Regions from separate parts of the Azospira restricta genome, predicted to be linked through region 1. Evidence: predicted binding sites of a transcription regulator. Region 1 holds the regulator's gene; each other region holds the start of a gene.

Region 1 (4,448 bases):
GCAGCGTCTCGCGGTGGTCCTCGTAGAGCTGGGCGATGCTGAACTGGCGCATGGCGGGAATCTCAGCTGACGAACAACCGGCGGGCGGCTTCGGCGTCGGGGGCGGCCAGCAGCGCGTCGCGGAACTCGCGGTCGGAGAAGCGCTGGGCGAGCTCGGAAAGAATCTGCAGGTGCAGTTCGTTGGCCTGCTCCGGAACGAGCAGCACGAACAGCAGCGACACCGGCTTGCCGTCCGGCGAATCGAAGGGCACCGGCGTGGTCAGGCGCAGGAAGGCGCCGCGGGCGTCCTTCAGCCCCTTGATGCGGCCGTGCGGGATGGCGACGCCCTGGCCGAGTCCGGTCGAGCCGAGCTTTTCGCGCGCGAACAGGCTGTCGAAGACGGTCGCCCGGGCGATGCCGTGGTGGTTCTCGAAAATCAGGCCGGCCTGCTCGAAGACCCGTTTCTTGCTGCCGGCATCGAGGTCGAGAAGGATGTTCTCGACGGGCAGGAGGTTGGCGATGAGGCTCATGCTGCGGGAGAGCTTTCAGGCGGCGGGAAGGAAGGTTGCGGGAGGGCCGTCGCGGGGAGCGGATTTCCGGCGACGGCCGCGAAGCGTCGATTATCTCATTCGGCCAGCGTGCGGGCGGCTGCCTTGTCGCTGCGATGATGATCCTGGACCTTCTGCTTGTACTTCTGGACCTGGCGGTCGAGCTTGTCGACCAGGATGTCGATCGCTGCGTACAGGTCGCCGTCGTCGGCCTCGACGAAGATGTCCTTGCCACGGACGTGCACCGTGACTTCGGCCTTCTGCTTCAGCTTCTCCACGGTGAGGATCACGTTCACGTCGATCACGTGGTCGAAGTGGCGCGTGACGCGCTCGAGTTTGCCCGTCACATAGTCGCGGATCGCCGGCGTCACTTCGAGGTGGTGTCCACTGATCTGCAGGTTCATGGTGAGACTCCTTTCACAGGCTCTTGCGTAGATTGACCGGCGGGATGTTCAGCGCTTCACGATATTTTGCAATCGTTCGTCGCGCCACGACAATCCCCTGCTGGCCAAGGATTTCCGCTATCTGGCTGTCAGATAGCGGTTTTTTCGCATCTTCGGCACCCACCAGCTGCTTGATCAGCGCACGGATCGCGGTGGCCGAGCAGGCGCCGCCGGTATCGGTGGCGACATGGCTGCCGAAGAAGTATTTCAGTTCGAAGATGCCGCGCGGGGTGGCCATGTATTTCTGCGTCGTTACCCGCGATACGGTCGATTCGTGCAGGCCGAGGATGTCGGCAATCTCGCGCAGCACCAGCGGCCGCATCGCTACCTCGCCATGTTCGAAGAACTGGCGCTGGCGGTCAACGATCGTCTGCGACACGCGCTGGATGGTGTCGAAGCGCTGCTGCACGTTCTTGATCAGCCAGCGCGCTTCCTGCAGCTGGCCGGAGAGTCCCGAGCCGCGCTGGCCGGCGAGCACCTCGGCGTAGAGGCGGTTGATGCGCAGGCGCGGGTAGGCGTCGGGGTTGATGCTCGCCCGCCACTGGTTGCGCACCTTCTTCACGATCACGTCGGGGATGATGTAGCGTGCGTCGAGCGGCGCGAACTGGGCGCCGGGGCGCGGGTTGAGGCCCTTGATCAGTGCGTGCGCGGCGCGCAGCAGGTCGTCGTCGCAGCCGGCCAGCTTCTTGATGCGGGCGAAGTCGCGGGCGGCGAGCAATTCCAGATGCTGGCGGACGATGACCAGCGCCAGGTCGCGCACGGGATCGGCGGGGAGCGCCGTCAGCTGCAGCGACAGGCATTCCTGCGCGTTGCGCGCGCCGACGCCGGTCGGGTCGAAGTGCTGCAGGTGCTTCAGCGCGATCTGCAGTTCCTCGGGCTCGATCTCCAGTTCGGGCGGCATGATCTCGGCCAGTTCGTCGAGCGTCTGCGACAGGTAGCCGTCCTCGTCGAGGGCCTCGATCAGCACGCGCACCAGCATGCGGTCGCGGTCGGGCAGCGGCGTCAGGCCGAGCTGCCAGATCAGGTGGTCGGAGAGCGAGGTGGTCGCCGCCTGGATGTCCTGGTAATCGCCGTCCTCGTCGCTGCCGCCGCTGCCGGACGAGCCGGTTCCCGGACTGCCGTCGCCGGGCCAGCCTTCGTCGTCGGTGTTCGGGCGAACCTCGTCGCTGCTGCCGGCCTCGCCTTCGCCGCCGGCCTCAGCGGCCGGCTCGCGTTCGCTGGTGCTGCTCGACGACGGTGCCGGGACGAAATTGTCCTCATCCTCTCGCTCGAGCAGCGGGTTCTCGAGCAGGAACTTTTCCAGCTCCTGATTGAGCTCAAGCGTCGACAGCTGCAGCAGCCGGATCGACTGCTGCAGTTGCGGGGTCAACGCAAGGTGCTGCGAGAGCTTGAGCTGGAGAGCGGGTCTCATGCGCGGCGCGGGACGGCCGGAGTTGCTGTTTCTGTTTTCGGATCAGAGGCGGAAGTTCTCGCCCAGATAGACTTTTCGGACGTCTTCATTATAGATGATTTCGTCCGGGTGGCCCGAAGCAAGTACCGAGCCTTCGTTGATGATGTAGGCCCGGTCGCAGATGCCCAGCGTCTCGCGCACGTTGTGGTCGGTGATCAGCACGCCGATGTTGCGTTCCTTCAGGAAGCGGATGATCTTCTGGATTTCCAGCACGGCGATCGGGTCGACGCCGGCGAAGGGCTCGTCGAGCAGGATGAAGCGCGGCTGCGTCGCCAGCGCGCGGGCGATCTCGACGCGGCGGCGCTCGCCGCCGGACAGCGAGGCGGCCGAGTTGTTGCGGATGTGCGTGATGTGCAGTTCTTCGAGCAGGTCCTCCAGCCGGCGCAGGATTTCTTCCTTGGGCAGGTCCTGCAGCTCAAGCACGGCCTGGATGTTCTCGGTGACGCTCAGCTTGCGGAACACCGAGGCCTCCTGCGGCAGGTAGGAGACGCCCATCTGCGCGCGGCGGTGGATCGGGAGATGGGTGATCTTGGTGTCGTCGATGTAGACGTCGCCGCCGTCGGAAGCGACCAGGCCGACGATCATGTAGAAGGTGGTGGTCTTGCCGGCGCCGTTCGGGCCGAGCAGGCCGACCACCTCGCCGCTGCCGACCTCGAAGGAGACGTCGTGCACGACGGTGCGCTTCTTGTAGCGCTTGTTCAGGTTGTGGGCGCTGAGCTTGCTCTTCGGCTGGTCCGGCATGGCTATTCTTCTTCCTGTTCGTTGCCTTCGCCGCGCAGCACGCGGCGGATCACGCCGCCGGCGAATCCCCGGTGCATCAGGTAGCGGGTCTGCTTGGCCCGCTCGGCGGCATCAGCCGGGAGTGTACCGAACTTCCGCCGCCAAATCGCCTGCGCGCGCGCCAGCTCGTCGCCGGCGGCGGCCAGCGCCTCGTCGGCGACTTCGCCGGCGACGCCCTGCTGCTTCAGCTCCTGCGCCAGCCGGGCATTGCCGTAGCGGGCGCTGCGGCCGGCGACGCGCATCTCGGCGTAGCGCGCGTCGGACAGCAGGCGGCGCCCGGCCAGCTCGTCGAGCAGCGCGTCGAGGGCTTCCTCGGATTCGGCGTGCGGCGCCAGCTTCTTCCTGAGCTCGGCGCGCGCATGGTCTCGCCGCGCCAGCAGGCGCAGCGCGCGCTGGCGCAGCTCGTCCATCGCTCAGGCCTCGGCGGCCTCCAGCGGGCGCGGCGAGGCGACGCCGACGGCTTCGCGGACGCGGGCTTCGATTTCCTGCGCGATCGCCGGGTTGGCCTTCAGGAATTCGCGCGCGTTGTCCTTGCCCTGGCCGATCTTCTCGCCCTTGTAGGCATACCAGGCGCCGGACTTGTCGACCAGCTTGTGGGCGACGCCGAGCTCGATGATCTCGCCCTCGCGTGAGGTGCCCTCGCCGTAGAGGATGTCGAAGATCGCCTCCTTGAACGGCGGCGAGACCTTGTTCTTGACCACCTTGACCTTGGTTTCGTTGCCGATCACCTCGTCGCCCTTCTTGATCGAGCCGATGCGGCGGATGTCGAGGCGCACCGAGGCGTAGAACTTGAGCGCGTTGCCGCCGGTGGTGGTCTCCGGCGAGCCGAACATGACGCCGATCTTCATCCGGATCTGGTTGATGAAGATCACCAGCGTGTTCGTCTTCTTGATGTTGGCGGTGAGCTTGCGCAGCGCCTGGCTCATCAGGCGGGCGTGCAGGCCGACCATCTGGTCGCCCATCTCGCCCTCGATCTCGGCGCGCGGGGTGAGCGCGGCGACCGAGTCGATGACGATCACGTCGACGCCGCCCGAGCGGACCAGCATGTCGGCGATTTCCAGCGCCTGCTCGCCGGTGTCCGGCTGCGAGATCAGCAGGTCGTTCAGGTTCACGCCGAGCTTCTGCGCGTAGGACGGGTCGAGCGCGTGCTCGGCGTCGATGAAGGCGGCGGTGCCGCCCATCTTCTGCATTTCGGCGACGACCTGCAGCGTCAGCGTCGTCTTGCCCGACGATTCCGGGCCGTAGATC
Region 2 (4,448 bases), 730 kb from region 1:
TTGAGGAAGTAGGCGGTCTCCTCCAGCGTGTCGGTGCCGTGGGTGACGACGATGCCGTCGACGTCGGCCTGCTTCACCAGCGCCGAGACGCGCTTGCCGAGGGTCAGCAGGTGTTCGTTGGTGAAGCTCTCGGAGGCGATCTGGAAGACCTGCTCGCCGCGCACCTGGGCGACGTCGGCGAGCGCCGGGATGCCGGCGATCAGCTTGTCGACCGGCACCTTGGCCGCCTGGTAGGTGGCGCTCTTCGCGGCATCGGCGCCGGCGCCGGCGATCGTGCCGCCGGTGGCGAGGATGACGACGTTCGGCTTGCCGGCGAAGGCCGGCAGCACGACGACGCTGGCTGCGATCAGCAGGCAGCGGGAAAGAAAGCGATTCAGCATGAAAATCCTTTGTCAGGTGTGGGATCGGCGGCCGCCGGCCGCGGCGGCCGGCGGCATGTGCTCGTTATCGTTATTCGTAGGCCTTGTCGTTCGGGGCCTTGTGCAGTTCCTTCATCTCCGCCGACATCGGCATGTTGAGGTTCAGGCCCTTCGGCGGGATCGGGTTCATGAACCACTTGGCGTAGATCTTGTCGGCTTCGCCCGAGGTCTGCACCTTGGCGATCGCGGCGTCGACGACCTTCTTGAAGCCGGCGTCGTCCTTGCGCAGCATGCAGCCGTAGGCTTCCTTCGACTGCGCGGTGCCGACCACGTCCCAGTCGGCCGGCTTCTTGGCCTTGGCGATCTCGCCGTAGAGCAGCGCGTCGTCCATCATGAAGGCGACGGCGCGGCCGGTTTCCAGCGTCAGGAAGGATTCGCCGTGGTCCTTGGCCGAGATGATGTTCATCTTCATCTGCTTGTCTTCGTTCATCTTGCGCAGCAGGCGCTCGGAGGTGGTGCCGGCGGTGGTCACCACGTTCTTGCCGGCGAGGTCCGGGAAGTCCTTGATGCCCGCATCCTTCTTGGCCATCAGCTTGGTGCCGATGACGAAGAAGGTGTTGGAGAAGGCGACCTGCTTCTGGCGCTCGGTGTTGTTCGTCGTCGAGCCGCACTCGATGTCGACGGTGCCGTTCTGCACCAGCGTGATGCGGTTGGCCGAGGTCACCGGCATCATCTTGACGTCGATCTTGTCCATCTTCAATTCGGCCTTGATCGCATCGACGATCTTGCGCTGCAGTTCGTAGGCATAGCCGATGACCTGCTGCTTGTCGTCGTAGTACGAGAACGGAATCGACGATTCGCGGTGGCCAAGGGTGATCGAGCCGGTGTCCTTGATCTTCTTCAGCGTCGCGCTTTCCTGCGCGAAGGCGGGTGCGGCGAAAACGGCGGCGGCAACGGCGGTGGCAAGTACGGAGGGCAGCAGTTTCATGTGGTTGTCTCCAGACGTGATTGGGTTTGTGGTTTCCGGCATCGGTTCGAGCCGCTTACCTCACAGCACGAGCCGTGCCAAGCACCCATTCACCTATAAGCAACTGATTCACCGCACTTGTTGCGACGCAACAGAGACGGCGGCCGTTCGACTTTCCGAACAGCCCCGCCGAACGCCGTTCGGAAAACCGAACGGCCGGGGTGCCGCGCGCCCGCCGGCGCCCCGGCGGGTGGCCGCTCAGAGCCGGTCGTGCGGCCGCTTGTACAGCGCGCGCAGCTCGTCGCTCAGCGGATAGGCCAGGTTGATTCCCTTCGGCGGCAGCGGGCTCATGAACCACTTGTGATAGATCTTCTCCGCCTCGCCCGAGGTCATCAGCCGCGCGATCGTGCCGTCGACCAGGCGCTTGAACGCCTCGTCGCCCTTCGGCAGCATGCAGGCATAGTTCTCCGACTGCAGCGGGCGGCCGACCACCGCCCAGTCGTCGGCCTTCTTCGCCTTCGCCTTCTCGCCGTGCAGCAGCGGCTCGTCCATGACGAAGGCGGCGGCACGGCCGGTCTCCAGCGTCAGGAAGGCCTCGCCGTGGTCCTTGGCGCTGATCAGGTTGAAGCCGAGCTTGCGTTCCTCGTTCATCTGGCGCAGCAGCCGCTCGGCGGTGGTGCCGGCGGTGGTGACGACGTTCTTCCCCTTGAGGTCTTCCAGCTCGCCGATGCCCGCATCCTTGCGCACCATCAGGCGGATGCCGTAGAGGAAGAGGTGGTTGGAAAAGCCGACCTGGCGCTGGCGCTCGACGGTGTTGGTGGTCGACCCGCACTCGAGGTCGATGGTCCCGTTCTGCATCAGCGGGATGCGGTTGGACGAGGTCACCGGCAGCAGCTTGACCTGCAGGTTCGGCAGGCCCAGCTCGCCCTTGATCGTGCGCACGATCTCGTTCATGAAGTCCTGCGAATAGCCGACCACCTGCTGCCGGTCGTCGTAGTACGAGAACGGGATCGACGATTCGCGGTGGCCGAGGGTGATCGTGCCGGCCTCCTTGATCTTCGTCAGCGTCGGGGAATCCGGCGCGGCGCCGGCGGGCAGGGACAGCAGGCCGACCGCGATCGCGGCCAGCAGGGACGGCAGGGTTTTCATCGGGGTTCTCCTATCGGGGTTTGCACAAGGCACGCCGACTCTAAGCAGCGCCGCCCAAGGGAGGGATCGCCCATGCGAAAAACGCATCGGGTCCGGCGAAAGGCGCATCGAACGCCCGCCCGTGGTGCATTGCGACCTAGTCTGGGCGTCCCTCGTCACCCTCGGGCAAGCATCATGGAAAAAATCGTCGGCATCCTCGGCGGCATGGGACCGCTGGCCACGGCCGATTTCCTGCGCAAGCTGGTCGAGCGTACCCCGGCCGCACGCGACCAGGAGCACGTTCCGGTCGTCGTCTACTCGGTGCCGCAGCTTCCCGACCGCAGCGAAGCCATCCTGCACCACGGCCCGTCGCCGCTGGCGGGGCTGCTGCAGGGCGCCGCGGTGCTGCGTCGCGCCGGCGCCGGCTGCATCGCCATCCCTTGCAACACCGCGCATTTCTGGGCCGACGAGCTGGCCGCGCGCAGTGCGCTGCCGGTGCTGCACATCGCCGATGCGGTCGTCGCCGAGCTGGCGGCAAGCGCGGCGGCGGGCGCGGCGATCGGCATCCTCGGCACCGCCGGCACGCTCGCCGCCGGCATCTACCAGCAGCGCCTCGAACGCCAGGGCTATCGGGTCGTACTCCCCGACGCCGACGACCTCGATCACCTGCTGATGCCCGGCATCCGCGCGGTCAAGGGCGGCGACCTGGCGACCGGCGGCCGCCTGCTCGCCGCCGCCGGCACGGCGCTGCAGGCGCGCGGCGCCGCGCAGCTGGTGCTGGCCTGTACCGAGATCCCGCTGGCGCTGGCCGCCGTCGCCGCCCCCGGCCTGCCGCGCTGCGTCGACGCCACCGCCTGCCTGGCCGCGGCCTGCATCGACTGGTGGCGTGCCGCCGACGCGCCGGGCGCAGCGCTTCTCGGGTACAGTGGGCAGCGTACGTGATCCGTCGCCACGGCGGCGAGATCCCGGTTGAAGCGGAGACGGCGGCGTGGACATCAAGTGGATCGAGGACTTTCTCTGCTTTTGCGACCTGCGCAGCTTCTCCCGCGCCGCCGACCAGCGCCACATCAGCCAGTCGGCGTTCAGCCGCCGCATCCAGGCGCTCGAGGACTGGCTCGGCGTCACGCTGATCGACCGCAACTGCCAGCCGCCGGCGCTGACCGCCGCCGGCCGCGTCTTTCGCCACTTCGCCGCCGACCACGTGCGCCGGCTCTACGAGGCGCGCGCGACGCTGCGCGGCCAGCATGCGGAAGGCGACGACACGGTGCGCTTCGCCGTCGCCCACACGCTGTCGCTGACCTTCTTCCCCGCGTGGTTCGCCGCGCTGCGCCAGCGCTTCAGCCAGCTCCAGGCGCAGGTGCTGGCGACCAACATCATGGAAGGCGCCCACCTGCTGAGCGAGGGGGCGACCGACCTGCTGCTCTGCTATCACCACCCGCAGTTCCCGATCCTGCTCGACCCCGACCGCTACCCCTTCGTCGTCCTCGGCAGCGAGCGCCTGCTGCCCTATTCGAGCTGCGCCGCCGACGGCCGGCCGCACTTCACGCTGCCCGGCCAGCCCGGCGTGCCGCCGCCGCTGCTCGCCTACGCCTCGGGCACCTTTCTCGGCCACCTGGTTGAGATGATCCTGCTCGACCCGCCGCAGCCCTGCCACCCGCAGACCTGCTTCCAGACGCACATGTCGGAGGCGCTGAAGGCGATGGTGCTGGCCGGGCACGGCCTCGGCTGGCTGCCGGAATCGTGCGTGCAGGAGGAGGTCGCCGCCGGCCGCATCGCCGCGGCCGGTTCGGCGGACTGGGGCACGCGCATGGAGATCCGCGTCTACCGCGCCGCCGGCAACCGCCGCGCGGCGATCGAAACGCTGTGGCAGCATCTGGCGCGCGGCGACGGCACGCCGGCGTGAGCTGGCCGCGGCCGGCGACAAATTCGCGCGGCCGGCACTTCGCCGCATACAATCCCGCTCGTTCGCGCCTTCGCCGCGCCCGCCGACCGCC
Region 3 (4,448 bases), 170 kb from region 1:
GTGGTAGGCCGATTCGCCGTGGGCGGTGATGTCCAGGCCTTCGCGCTCTTCTTCTTCCGGCACGCGCAGGCCGATGACGATGTCGACCAGCTTGAAGGCGACCAGCGAAACCACCGCCGACCAGACGACGACGGTACCGACGCCCCACAGCTGCGAGATCACCTGCGCGGTCATGTCGTAGTCGCCGACCTTGTTGGCGACGTAGTCGTACACGCCGGTGCCGCCGAGCGACGGTGCGGTGAACACGCCGGTCAGGACGGCGCCGAGGATGCCGCCGACGCCATGCACGCCGAACACGTCGAGCGAGTCGTCCATGCCCAGCATGCGCTTCAGGCCATTGACGCCCCACAGGCAGATGACGCCGGCGAGGAGGCCGATGACGATGGCGCCGACGATGCCGACGAAGCCGGCGGCCGGGGTGATCGCGACGAGGCCGGCGACGGCGCCCGAGGCGGCGCCGAGCATCGACGGCTTGCCCTTCAGCATCCACTCGGCGAACATCCAGGACAGCGCCGCGCAGGCGGTCGCCAGCCAGGTGTTGACCATCGCCAGTGCCGCACCGCCGGAGGCTTCGAGCGCCGAGCCGGCGTTGAAGCCGAACCAGCCGAACCACAGCAGCGAGGCGCCGATCATGGTGAAGGTCAGGCTGTGCGGGGCCATCGACTCGCGGCCGTAGCCGATCCGCTTGCCGATCAGGAAGGCACCGACCAGGCCGGCAACGGCGGCGTTGATGTGCACCACGGTGCCACCGGCGAAGTCGAGCGCGCCCTTCTGGAACAGGAAGCCGGCGGTCTTGCCCGCGGCTTCACCGGCAGCGGCGTCGACGTAGGCGTCCGGACCGGCCCAGTACCAGACCATGTGCGCCATCGGCAGGTAGGACAGGGTGAACCAGATGACCATGAACACCAGCACCGCCGAGAACTTCACGCGCTCGGCGAAGGCGCCGACGATCAGGCCGCAGGTGATCGCCGCGAAGGCGCCCTGGAAGATCACGTAGGCGAACTCGGAGATGACCACGCCCTTGGAGAAGGTCGCCGCCACCGAATCGACGGTGATGCCCTTCAGGAACAGCTTGTCGAGCGTGCCGAAGAACGCACCGCCTTCGGTGAAGGCCACCGAGTAGCCGTACACCGCCCACAGCACGCTGATCAGCGAGAAGGTGACGAAGACCTGCATCAGCACCGAGAGCATGTTCTTCGAGCGGACGAGGCCGCCGTAGAACAGCGCCAGGCCGGGGATCGACATCAGGATCACCAGCGCCGCGCAGACCATCACCCAGGTGTTGTCGCCCTTGTTCGCCACCGGCGCGGCGGCGGGCGCCGCGGCCGGGGCGGCTTCGGCGGCCGCGGGAGCGGCGGTGGCAGCGGCGGCCGGTGCTTCGGCTACCGCCGCGGCGGCGGGCTTGGCGTCCGCCGCCGGCTTCTCCTCGGCCCAGGCCGGAGCGCCGACGAGGACGACACCGACCACAGCCAGCATTGCAAAGATGCGCTTCATGTTGTCGCTCCTCAGAGGGCGTCCTCACCGGTTTCGCCGGTGCGGATGCGGATCACTTGTTCAAGCGGGAAGACGAAGATCTTGCCGTCACCGATCTTGCCGGTGCTGGCGGACTTCTCGATGGCTTCGATCACCTGGTCGACGACGTCGTCCTTGATCGCCGCCTCGATCTTCACCTTGGGCAGGAAATCGACGACGTATTCGGCGCCGCGGTAGAGCTCGGTGTGCCCCTTCTGCCGGCCGAACCCCTTGACCTCGGTGACGGTGATGCCCTGCACGCCGATGGCGGACAAGGCCTCGCGCACCTCGTCGAGCTTGAACGGCTTGATGATTGCGGTTACGAGTTTCATGATGGTCCTCTGTCAGGATCGGAGATGGATCAGAAGGTCCGCGACACGGACAGCACGGCGATGCCGCGGCCGGCGTCCTTGTTGCTGCTCGACAGGTCGAGCGCGCCGTCGTCGTCCTGGATCGACTTGGCGAAGCAGTACGGCTGGTAGGTCGTCGCGCCCGAGCAGTCGCCGTCGGCGTTGGTGCCGACGTAGGAAAGGCCGACCACCCAGCCGCTGAAGTCCTTGGTCACGCCGACCTTCCAGTCGGTGTAGCTGCCGTTGCTCATGCGCTTCGCCGAGAGGTGGCCGACGTGGCCGTTGACGCCCCAGCCGTTGCCCAGGTCGTAGGAAGCCGACAGGTCGATGTAGTGCGTACCCTTGGTGCTCTTGCCGGTCGAGGCGCCGGTCGAATCCCAGCCGCGCAGCGAGAAGTAGTCGTCGACCGAGTGGTAGTACTTCAGCGACACGGTCTTCCACGAACCGCCGATGTACAGTTCCTTGTTGGTCACCGCGCCCTTGTCGGCGCCGATGCCGAGGCCACGGCCTTCCGAGCCCGGGTAGTAGTAGACGATGCCGCCGAGGTCGAGGCCCCAGTCGCCCCAGGTCTTCTTCCAGCCGCCGTAGAAGTCCATTTCCAGGTTGCCGTCGGGGAAGCCGGCGCCGGAGCTGACGTTGGAGTTCCAGTTGCCGGCGTAGAAGCCGCTCTCGTGCGCGTAGTCGAAGCCGCCCTGCAGCGCCGGCTTGCCGTAGGTCTGGTCGATGCCGCGGAAGCGGTAGCTGGAGAACAGGCCGATGTTGGCGGTCAGCGTGTGCGGGCTGGCCGGGGCGGCCTCGGCCGCCGGCGCGGCGGTCTGCGCGGCGGCCGGCAGCGCGAAGGCGGTGGCGAGAGCGGATGCAATCAGCAGCTTTTTCATGGAGCGACTCCTTGGTAGTTGATCTTGAATCTTGAATAAATAGCTTGCGTTCGTTCTTAGCATCAGCCGTGCCAGTTTTTTTTGCATTCAAAAGCAATAACTTACCGTGGCGCACCAAATCGCCGCCCGATTATCCGCACCTTTGCGGTGCGCGATCGGCGGCCAGTGCGCCAGCACGGTGCGGGCCGGCCACGACAAGCCGCTGTGCTAAACTCGGCCGCTCCAGAACGCCTGCCCGCCCGGGGGAAATCACGATGCTCGACCCGAAGCTTTTCGAGGAACTCAACAGCCGCCTGTCGGCGCTGATCGCCGCCAGCCCGGCCAGGGACATCGAGAAGAACGTCAAGGCACTGCTCGCCAGCGTCTTCGAGAAGATGGACCTGGTCACGCGCGAGGAATTCGAGATCCAGACGCAGCTGCTGGCGCGCACGCGCGAGAAGCTGACGGCGCTGGAGGCGCGCGTCGCCGAACTGGAAAAGGCCGCACCGCAGAAGTAAGCGCCGCATGCCGCTGGCCATCGTCCGCAGCCGGGGTCTCGACGGCCTCGCCGCGCCGGCGGTGGCGGTCGAGGTGCACCTCGCCGGCGGCCTGCCGTCGGTGACGCTGGTCGGCCTGCCCGACACCGAAGTCAAGGAAGCGCGCGACCGCGTACGCGCTGCGCTGGTCAATTCCGGCTTCGAATTCCCCGCCCGCCGCATCACGATCAACCTGGCGCCGGCCGACCTGCCCAAGGAGTCCGGCCGCTTCGACCTGCCGATCGCGCTCGGCATCCTCGCCGCCTCCGGCCAGCTGCCGGCCGACCGCCTCGACGCGCACGAATTCGCCGGCGAACTGTCGCTGTCGGGCGAACTGCGCCCGGTACGCGGCGCGCTGGCGATGGTGCTCGCCGCCGACGCCGGCGAGCGCAGCTTCGTGCTGCCGGCGGCGAGCGCCGCCGAAGCGGCGCTGGCACGCCCCGCCGGCGTCTTCGCCGCGACCGGCCTGCTCGCCGTCTGCGCCCACCTGCGCGGCGAGTCGCCGCTGCCGGCAGCCGCGGCGACGCCGGCCGCGATCGCCGACAGCTACCCCGACCTGGCCGACGTGCGCGGCCAGGCGCAGGCCAAGCGCGCGCTCGAAATCGCCGCCGGCGGCGGCCATTCGCTGCTGCTGTCCGGCCCGCCGGGCAGCGGCAAGTCGATGCTGGCGGCGCGCCTGCCCGGGCTGCTGCCGCCGCTCGCCGACGGCGAGGCGCTGGAGTCGGCGGCGGTCCTCTCGCTCGCCGGACAGTTCCGCCCGGCGCAGTACGGCCGCAGAAATTTCCGCCATCCCCATCATTCGGCGTCGGCAGTGGCGCTGGTCGGCGGCGGCTGTGACTTATACAAATTATTGCGACATTGTAGAAATAGCTGCGACCAACTTGCTGAGACTGTAACAGCAGTTCTGAACCCCCTGACGCCCTGCCGGTGTAAGCCGTCAGGGCGTTTTTGCGTGTGAGGTGGTATGCCTATTCCGTTCCAGTTTGAGATTCTGAAGACGCCAAGTGTCACTAGAATCCCCGGCCTTGCACTACCTGCAGGCTCATATGTCGCTTGGACCTATAACGGCGTCGTTAAGAATTTGCAGGCGAAATCACAGCCATTAGCCTTGGTCGGCTTCCGCCAGATAGTTGAAGGTTCCGTTGCAGACGATTTAATTCTCCGCCGCGTTCCTCTGACCGCCCTTGGGCAAG

The links. Region 1 encodes sigma-54, which starts transcription at its own class of promoters, with help from an activator protein. Its sites were predicted from a motif close to TGGCACGCTTNCTGCTNA; they were not measured.
Region 2: a site for sigma-54 is predicted at 2,495-2,512, ahead of IWH25_RS18210 (glutamate/aspartate ABC transporter substrate-binding protein). Genes of this name have one in related genera too.
Region 3: a site for sigma-54 is predicted at 2,797-2,814, ahead of IWH25_RS03595 (TorF family putative porin). Genes of this name have one in related genera too.

The regions. Positions count from the first base shown of each region.
Region 1 is NZ_CP064781.1:586,716-591,163, reverse strand. It holds gene hprK (HPr(Ser) kinase/phosphatase) at 1-52, opposite strand, end outside; gene ptsN (PTS IIA-like nitrogen regulatory protein PtsN) at 63-509, opposite strand; gene hpf (ribosome hibernation-promoting factor, HPF/YfiA family) at 605-931, opposite strand; gene IWH25_RS02800 (RNA polymerase factor sigma-54) at 945-2,381, opposite strand; gene lptB (LPS export ABC transporter ATP-binding protein) at 2,424-3,161, opposite strand; gene recX (recombination regulator RecX) at 3,164-3,610, opposite strand; gene recA (recombinase RecA) at 3,614-4,448, opposite strand, start outside.
Region 2 is NZ_CP064781.1:3,833,822-3,838,269, forward strand. It holds gene IWH25_RS18200 (asparaginase) at 1-380, opposite strand, end outside; gene IWH25_RS18205 (glutamate/aspartate ABC transporter substrate-binding protein) at 451-1,347, opposite strand; gene IWH25_RS18210 (glutamate/aspartate ABC transporter substrate-binding protein) at 1,585-2,475, opposite strand; gene cuyB (cysteate racemase) at 2,650-3,396, shown strand; gene IWH25_RS18220 (LysR substrate-binding domain-containing protein) at 3,443-4,357, shown strand.
Region 3 is NZ_CP064781.1:759,006-763,453, reverse strand. It holds gene IWH25_RS03605 (ammonium transporter) at 1-1,494, opposite strand, end outside; gene glnK (P-II family nitrogen regulator) at 1,506-1,844, opposite strand; gene IWH25_RS03595 (TorF family putative porin) at 1,874-2,740, opposite strand; gene IWH25_RS03590 (accessory factor UbiK family protein) at 2,995-3,237, shown strand; partial or broken gene IWH25_RS03585 (YifB family Mg chelatase-like AAA ATPase) at 3,245-4,087, shown strand; gene IWH25_RS03580 (hypothetical protein) at 4,220-4,448, shown strand, end outside.